DNA from 2 places in the Syntrophothermus lipocalidus DSM 12680 genome. Region 1 is predicted to be linked to the other one. Evidence: riboswitches for the same ligand, from Rfam matches in the RefSeq annotation. Region 1 holds a riboswitch; the other holds the start of a gene.
The links. Region 1 has a riboswitch for cobalamin ahead of SLIP_RS01585 (S-layer homology domain-containing protein). Riboswitches for the same ligand answer to the same signal wherever they lie in the genome.
Positions count from the first base shown of each region.

Region 2: another riboswitch for cobalamin. It lies ahead of SLIP_RS07250 (DUF2284 domain-containing protein); the one in region 1 lies ahead of SLIP_RS01585 (S-layer homology domain-containing protein).

Region 1 is NC_014220.1:332,523-336,947, reverse strand. Features, by position in the region: gene SLIP_RS01585 (S-layer homology domain-containing protein) at 1-2,199, opposite strand, end outside; cobalamin riboswitch at 2,405-2,641, opposite strand; gene SLIP_RS01580 (ABC transporter permease) at 2,844-3,887, opposite strand; gene SLIP_RS01575 (ATP-binding cassette domain-containing protein) at 3,818-4,425, opposite strand, start outside.
Region 2 is NC_014220.1:1,516,790-1,521,214, forward strand. Features, by position in the region: gene SLIP_RS07240 (FecCD family ABC transporter permease) at 1-585, opposite strand, end outside; gene SLIP_RS07245 (ABC transporter substrate-binding protein) at 600-1,547, opposite strand; gene SLIP_RS07250 (DUF2284 domain-containing protein) at 1,615-2,184, opposite strand; cobalamin riboswitch at 2,395-2,688, opposite strand; gene SLIP_RS07255 (C-GCAxxG-C-C family protein) at 2,708-3,226, opposite strand; gene cobO (cob(I)yrinic acid a,c-diamide adenosyltransferase) at 3,265-3,804, opposite strand.

The DNA.
Region 1 (4,425 bases):
CACCTGGTTCGTCGGCGGCAACTCGACCACCGCAAACTTGGTGAAATGGTCGGTTTTGAATATGGCCAGCCCCTTCTTGGCATCTATCAGTCCGGGAATGGGCACCCATTGTTTATCCTTCTCGTCGTACCAAGCCGGGGTCAGGAGTTCGAGCTTTAGACCCTCATCTATCGGAAGCTTAATAATAACGGTTACGGGCGAAGCGAACTTGGTACCACTGGGCTCAAGCTCGTAAAGGGATGAAGCGATTTTGCCCGGGACCTGCACGTCAACTTGGGACGAATTCAATTCCTTGAGCGATATTTCTACCGTCTCGTTCAAGGCCTTGGCGGGTATGAGCAACGACACCTCCTGTTTGGTATCTGCCAGCACGGCTTCTTCCGTTCCCACCTTCACGGTTACGGATACCCGGTTTTCCGCCAACTCCTTTTTCAAAGCTTCGACCTCGGATTTTGACATGATGTGATCTTGGTTGAGGATCTTGATCCCGGTCAACACCTGCCCGAGTTCGTTCTGGTATTGGCTGACGGCTTCCTTTACCGCTTGCACAATCTCCGGGCTTATCGCTGTTGTCTGAGCCTCTTGCAGGTATTTACCGCTGACGAGATCTTCCCACTTGGGACCGCCGGACATGGCGTTGGTGCTGTACCAAAAGATGATCTTGTCATTTTGGCGTACTGAGCAGTCGCCGGGTAAAACACTCGGCATGCTGCCGTTCACGCTGTAGCACCAGCCGTTCATTCCCTCGTTTCGTTCGCCTTCTATAGCAACCACCAGCCCGGGCCACTGGCTCGAAAACTCCCAGCTCAAACCCGTTTTGTCCAAAGCCCCCATCGCTGTCAGCCCGAATCTATCGTTTGGAGAAAGTTCCACTGATCCTGGGCCGTACAGAAGGTTTCCACCCTTTCCCACCACAGCTATGTTCACCGTTACTGTCTGGTATCCCGAGGTCGTGCCTGACCCAGAATTCGCGGCAGCTACTGTTACCGTTGCCGTTCCGGTCAGACTCCCGTAACTCGCCCTCACCAGGGTGGTACCTGGAGCAAGGGCACTAAGCACGCCTCCAGTATCTATACTGGCGACACTGTCATCACTTACTTCCCATACTGCTTGCGTTGTCACATCGGTCTCGGTTCCGTCTAGGCGGAGGAGTTTCGCAGTGAGATCCTGCTGGTCTCCTACCCTAACACTTGCTTGTGCAGGCCTGATAAATACACCAACGGGCTGATCGTTGCTCAGGGTTGCGCCCAGCATCAGGCAGGCATCCAGAACCCAGGTGTTATCCATTATGTTCTTGCTGCTGCCGAAAGTACCATCTTCGTTCTGTACTCCGGTCAGTAAGTAGTCTACCGGACTGTTTTCCGCGCTGCTCTTCCAAGTTTGGGGATCTATTTCCAAAAGTTTCAAAGTATATATGACTTCAGCCGTGTCTATCGCGGGGTCCTCCCAACCAGCGTCATCTTGAAAACTGCCATTCTCTTTCTGTAGTGCTTTCAGCCATTCGAGGCCCGCCTCTATGGCCTGTGTCACAGCATCTGTCTGGTCCCCTGACGCATAGTGCTTTAGATAATCCAAAGCTCGGATTGCCTGGCAGGTCGCCACAGTATCGTTCCAGGAACTGGTCCAAGCCCCGGTGCTCGTATCCCTTTGGCTCAAAATATACTCAATCGCCGCATTTTTGTCGTAAACCTGGCCTATTACCCCTGCCCTTCCCAAAAGCTCAAAAGCCGCGAGATCACCGAAAGCATTGTTGTCAAAAGACCCGTTCCCCGTGCACGTCTGACGATCGTTTAGTATCTGGAGCAGTTGGTTGGCTTTCTCATTATCCCCGAAAGCCTGCGCTGCCAGCAGATGCTGGGCCAGGAGTTTAGATGAATAAGTACCGCTAAGATTGGACAGTATCTGGTATGTTTTCGCCAGAACCTTATCCTTAAAACTCTGGCTCTCATAAACCCAGCTGCTCAAATCGACTCCGGCCTTATCAAGCACATATGCATCGTAAGCGCCAAAACTCGTCCAACCGTCATCTACTGGAGTCCCAGTTTGAAGCAAGACATAATTATTCTGCACCGCCCTGGCAGCAAGGTCATTAAGACTCGCCTGGGCTTCTGCGGTTCCTGGCAGAATAACCGTTGTTAACAGTACGGCCAGCAAGCAGACCAGCGTTACCAGGCGCTTCCGTCCACCGTTCTTATGCATGAATTCTAACCCTCCCTCAACCATTTCTTTACTACAATGGCATCAACGCCCATCTCTGAAAATCAATCATCGAGCGTTGATCCGTAGCTACCCTACCAAACCAAACACCAATTAAAAAACCCCACTTCCACTGAAAGAAGTGAGGTTAAAACTCACAAGGCCTGATATGCACTCATAGCGCACTCCCCCTCTCACGCGGAAGGTTGACGACGCACCGCCTCGGGCAGGTTTCCTGACTCGCGGATCCTCGCTCCATTCCCGCCTTCCCATCCGGCACGCACCCGGTTCCGTCACAACCGGCTACATGTTCGGACAGTGGCTTACTGGGAATGTCGCTCCCCGCTCACAGTGGCGCGACCGTCCAGGATTCTCACCTGGTTCCCTTTTAACCTCGCTTCGTCTTGCTAGCCGAAACGAAGATACCCGATGCCTTTGTATTTTGTATTTAGTTGCCTCCAACTCCTTACTCTTACTACGATTTAATGTAGCACTTTTAAAGTGCCATATCAAGTATCCCAAACCATTTTTGTTATTTAATTCCATGCCGCGTTAAAGCGAACCGTTAAGACCGTTCTTGAGGGCTCCTCCGACTACTGGGAAACCGAGCCCTTCTTTCTCTTTGGCCCCCGACCCGCGAACCACCACTATTTCTTACGCTCAGACACGATAACCGCCGCTATGATAATTATACCTATTAGAAGCTGCTGGTAATAAGGCTGGACGCTCACGATGGTTAGGCCGTTCGCCAGCACCCCTAGCAAAAGGCAAGCAATAACGGTCCCCGGTATACTGCTCGCCCCCCCTTTCATGCTGGTACCGCCGAGCACGGTGGCTGCAATCGCTTGAAGTTCATACCCGAGGCCGACTGTAGGGTCAGCAGTGTTAAGACGGGATGCTAAAACCAAACCCACTAGCGCCGCTGCTGTTCCGCAGATGGCATAGAGTCCGGTTTTGTACCAGCCCACCGGAACCCCAGTTCGGAGCAGGGCTTCTTCGTTTTCTCCCATAGCGGAAGCGTACAGCCCTAATTTCGTTCGGGTGGCTGCTACCCATCCCAGCAAAGCTACTGCCAAAGCAAGCCAAACCGGAACGGTGAGTCCCATAATGTTTCCCTTCCCTAAACAAGCAAAACCGGATCCGAACCCGTATATAGGGATCCCCTGGGTCAAAATGAGAGCCAATCCCCGCGCAATCGACCCGCAACCCAGGGTAACTATAAAAGGGTTAATATCGAGCAGGGAGATCAAACTCCCGTTCAGCAGTCCTACTAGGGAACCTAAACCCAGAGCGCAAGTTACCGCTGCCGCTACCGTTGCCCCGGCTTTAAGGCAGAGCCCGGCGACAATCCCGCTCAGAGCCACTACCCCACCTACCGAAAGATCAATGCCCCCGCTCGCTATCACGATAGTCATAGCCACTGACATCACGATAAGCACGGCTGTTTGCTCGAGTATATTCTTGGCGTTATCCCACTGCCAAAAATGCGGGGAAACTAACGAGAGGACAGCAGCCAGAACCGCCAAGGCCGTCACCAAGAGCACCTGGTTGAAGTACTTTCCCGTACCCACAGAGATATTTGCCTTGGCCCGCTGCCACAACACTGCCACACTACTGGTTTCTACGCCGTTTCCGTTCCCGTTATCAGTTTCACGACCGTCTCTGGGTCGGTGTGCTTGACGCTGGTACAACTAACAACCCTCCCGTGCCTGAATACGCAGATGCTGTCCGCGATAGAAAAGACTTGGTGAAGGTTATGGCTTATGATAATTACCGAATACCCCTGGTCCCGCAACCTCCTAATCAAATCCAGCACAAGACAGGTCTCCTTATAGCCCAAAGCTGCCGTCGGCTCGTCGAGAACGAAGAGCCTGCCCCCCATGTTAACGGCTCTGGCCATGGCCACCGCCTGCCGCTGGCCTCCGGACAAAAGCCCGACTAGCATGTCCACTGCTGGTAGGTTTATTCCCATTTCTTCCAAAACCTTTCGCGCTCGGCTGTACATCCTTTTCCTGTCTAGAAATATGCCCCTAGTTAACTCCCTGCCGAGAAATACGTTAGTAGCTACATCGCCGCAGTTTACTAAGGCTAAATCCTGGTAAACAGTAGCGATTCCCTCTTGAATAGCCAGGGCAGGGGTCAAATGCGTATACACCCGGTCGTCGATAATAATGCGTCCTTCATCGGGAACCAGTATTCCTGATATGATCTTAACAAACGTAGACTTCC
Region 2 (4,425 bases), 1.2 Mb from region 1:
TCCCATAAGCCAGTAGACCACAGCATGCAGGCGGTCATCACTGAAGTACATCAGTAGCGAGACTAGCGAAGAGAGAAACGCGCTGACCGCTATCCCCGCCAGTAGCAGGTTCTGCACCGGAATAACATTACCCACCCGCGCCAGGTTGTAAACCACGATTACAGTCACCAGGGCTCCCAAAAACGCGGCTAACGGTACAGAACCTAGCCCCATCCAGGTCCAACTGACAGCCAAAACCATAGACGCCGTAGCTCCTAAAGCAGCTCCAGAAGAAGCCCCTATGACATAAGGATCGGCCATGGGATTTCGAAACAACCCCTGAAAAATGGTTCCCGCTACTGCGAGGCAAACCCCCACTACCATAGCCAGCACCAGCCGAGGAAGACGAATAAACCAAATGATCTCCCGAAAAGTAGGAGGCACGTCTGAGAATCCCTCTTGCGTTCCGGGAAGCTGAGAAAACAATATCTTGATAGTTGTTTTAAGAGGAATTTGTACCGCTCCGGTTCCAAGAAAAACCAAGGAAACTAAAAACAAAGCCAGAATCAATATCGGTATCGCGAATCTTTTTCCGAAGTCAGGCAATTCACTGCCTCCTGTTATTTGAATAGCTCTGGATGAATACACCGGGCAAACTCGTCAATTGCTTGGACCAACCGGGGCCCAGGACGGTTCACGATGTCCGCATTCACCGTGTAGATATGCCCCTGGCGAACTGCGTTTATCTGCCGCCATCCGCCGGGTCTGTCGTAAAGGTTAGCAGCCTGAAGATCTCCATGTCCGTATGAATGGATGATTACATCCGGGTTTTTCGCTATGACCATCTCCTCACTGTATTGGGGCCATGCCGTAGCCGCGTCATCTGCTATATTGAGGCCTCCACACAAGCTGATTAAATCGTTAATGACCGTCTTGGGTCCAGCAGTAACTAGCGGATTGTACCACACTTCATAGTAGACACGGGGGCGGTCTTTTGTTTGCTGCACCTTTGCCTTCACCTCGTCCATCTTGCTGCGTATAGACTGCGCTACCTGGCGAGCTTCGGTCGCACATCCCGTAGCCTTTCCCACCATTTCTATTGATTCCAGGGTTCCCTCGATGCTCTTAGGGCTGACAACAATAACCGGGATAGAAAGCTTTTGAAGCTCGTCTGCGATCTTAGCGTGCAGGTCCCCCGCTACTACTAAGTCCGGTTTGAGGCTAACTATCTTTTCGATACTGGGATCCGAAAACCCTCCTACTTTCTCTTTGTCTTGCGCCTCCGGGGGGTAATTACAAAATGTCGTAACCCCAACAATGCGTTTGTCTAATCCCAAGGCAAACAATATCTCGGTGTTGCTCGGTGATAAAGAGATTATTCTCTGTGGTTCCGCTTCGATCTTAACTTGGCGACCCAGGTCGTCGGTAACTGTTACCGGAAACCCCTTATCCGGCGTTGGCTGTTTCGTCTGCGAACCCCCTTGTCCCGAACAGCCGGATAAAAATGCCGAAAAAGCCAGCCATATGAGCACAACTACTAGCTTAGTGAAAAGCTCCGTTTTTCTCATCCTCTTCCCTCCAGTAGCTGTATGAGTATACTAGACTCTGAACATGTTGTTTATGCTAACGTCTGTTTTAATCGATAAGAAGAAGCCCATTCCAAACAACTTCATCTGAGACCGGAAATCGTAAAGACAACCCGGCTTTTTCTGCTGTTGCCACGACATCTATACCCATAGCCTCCATTGACGGCCGGGCTTCGAAAGGATGCCTGCAAGGCTTGCCGGAAGCAATACCAACACACTCGTCGCACAGATGGCACGCGCCACCGATAAGTCCCGCAGCAAAACGGAACCCTAACCTAAACGCTTCTTTTTCTCCCAGGTTAATCATAAAATGCAGTTTTCGGGCTCCTCCGAACACGTCGGCGTAATGTCTTTCCCTCTCGGGAACAAAAAACTGGCGATACTGTACCAGCAAAGCAATGTTATATAACCTGAGAGCCTCTTGGAACTCGTTAACCATGGGCAGGTTAGGAGGACACATCAGTCCTCGGTTATAGCTGTCACACACAGGGACCAGGCATTTAAGCCGTACTCGGGGATCAACAACTATTTCGCGGGCTGGAATGCGCGCTACGTGGCCCCCATGGTCCTGTAGAACCCGTTCAATCGAAGAAAGTTTTGTCTCCTTTTCGTCATACATATTGACAATTCTCCTTCTCTGCACGACATCTTGCCCTTTATGAAATTCCAGATATTTCTCCTTCCCTGAAGGTCACCATCTCCCTCAGTATTTTGGTATTGGCTTGAAGTGGTTGGTGATCTCACAGGGCAAAAGCAAAGTTCCCAGTCGATTAGCCATCGACTGAGAACTTTACCATCATCTCGGTTCCTACCCCTTTTCCGCGAAGGTGGTAAAGAATTAGAACAGGCAGGTCTCCTGGCTCCCGGATCCTCGCTTTGCCTGCGCCTTCCCATCCGGCACTCAAGTCGATTCAGGAACCGGGTGGTAACTGCGGTTTCTACATATACCTACCACTTGGAACGAGTTCCGATACGACCTGAGTGCCGGAAAGTGGCTCCTGCGAGGTTGCAGGCGTTGCTCCCCGGCTACAGTGGCGCGACCGCGCCGGCTTACGAACCTATGCGGCTGGTTCACCGGCTTCCCTATTATCCCCATACGGGCACCTGTCCGATAGTATTCTATTTTTGGATACCCAACATTTCTACTCCTTACCGGCTACGTTTGGCCCGAAGGGCTGAATATACCCTTCCTCCTTACCCTTGATGATGTATTCCATAGCCATCCCTGCTGCTTCGATGACCATCTTCATGCACTGGCGGAAACGTTCCTTGTCCTGCCACTCTGGGTAATTTTCATTCAGCTTAGCACAATCGAGGTATTGAAACTTGGCTTTAAACTCGTGGGGAAGACCGTTGAAGAAACGGTATAGTCCCGGGTTTCCGTAGAGCCGGTCCACCCTCTCCTGGAACTCGCCTTCCAACGGGTTCTTGCGGCCGTGGACAGCTCCAACTGCCATGACTGCACCGATAAGAGCCCCGCAGTTGTTGCCTGAAAGCCCCATTCCGCCTCCGAAACCGGTAGCCATAGCCACTACCTCAGGTGGAAAATCGGTAACTCCTGTGTCCAGAATAGCCTTCAGTACTGATTCGGCGCAGTTCAGACCCTCGCGGAAATTCTGCCGCGCGTTGTCCTTAGCCTTTTGAACCAGATCCTCGCTCATTATATTCGCCTCCCCAAAAAATAACCGGATACATAAAATCAGAACTCAATCCCGGCCCTGGCTTTGATCCCTTTAGCATAAGCATGTTTAATCTCTTTTACTTCGCTTACAGTATCGGCCAGCTCGATGATCTCAGCTGGAGCTCTTCTTCCAGTTAAAACCAAGTCTAACTGAGGCGGTTTATTCTTCACCAGTTCTACTACCTCTTCCACCGGAATCAGTCCAAAATCCATGCAGATGTTGATCTCATCCAGTATCACCATGTCGTACTCCCCAGAAAACATAGCCTGCCGGGCCATTTCTAACCCTTCCCGGGCCTCTTCGATGTCGGCCGGAGTTGCCTTACCTTTGATAACGAACTTCTCCAAGCCACACTGGCGAACCGTCAGGTTAGGCAGGTATTTTTCCGCACATATATGTTCGCCGTAGGTCCTCCCCTTCATAAACTGAAGGAAGAATACCTTAAACCCGTGACCCATAGCCCTCACAGCTTGCCCAAGAGCCGAAGTGGTCTTACCTTTCCCGTCCCCGGTTATGACCAGTACTAAACCCTTTTTTTCCTCCTTGCCTTCAGTCACCTGCGTCCCCTCCTATGAATGCACTACCGCCACGACCATAACATTCGCTCACCGTGCCGGTCCAAACTATGAGTTAACCCGAGCAGTTTCCATCTCTGTACATAACGGTGTTTCGTCGGCACTTATATATCAATAGCAGGTATCGGTCGTTAATCAAGAATCAAACTGGAAAGACTACCGGAACTGAAAAGTTCGGGGCAGCTAATGTTAGTTACAATAGCCAGCACAAACCAGCACAGTGGGAATGCAAAACGATGCGGATCGCGAGATGTGGCCTCACCCCCTCAGCCAACAAAAAGCGCATAAACATAACATGTCTTTCTCTAAGAGAATTCTATTTCTGTTCTTTAATTTTTTATAATCAAATTATAGATTAGTTTGTATTGCCTTGCAATGGTTCCACACCCGGACCTAAGTTGTATTCATGACGAGCGGGACCTTACGCCGCAACCGGTATCACGGCTAAACACTGAAAACGCCGCTTCCTATGTAGCGACTGACCACGGAGTCCACAATTTTAGTATGCCGTAACGGGATGGAAACTATAGTTACCCTCGAATCCCTCTTGACTCCCCGTCCTTCCCACGATAAATTTAAAAAAGACGGTTGCGCTTAAACATA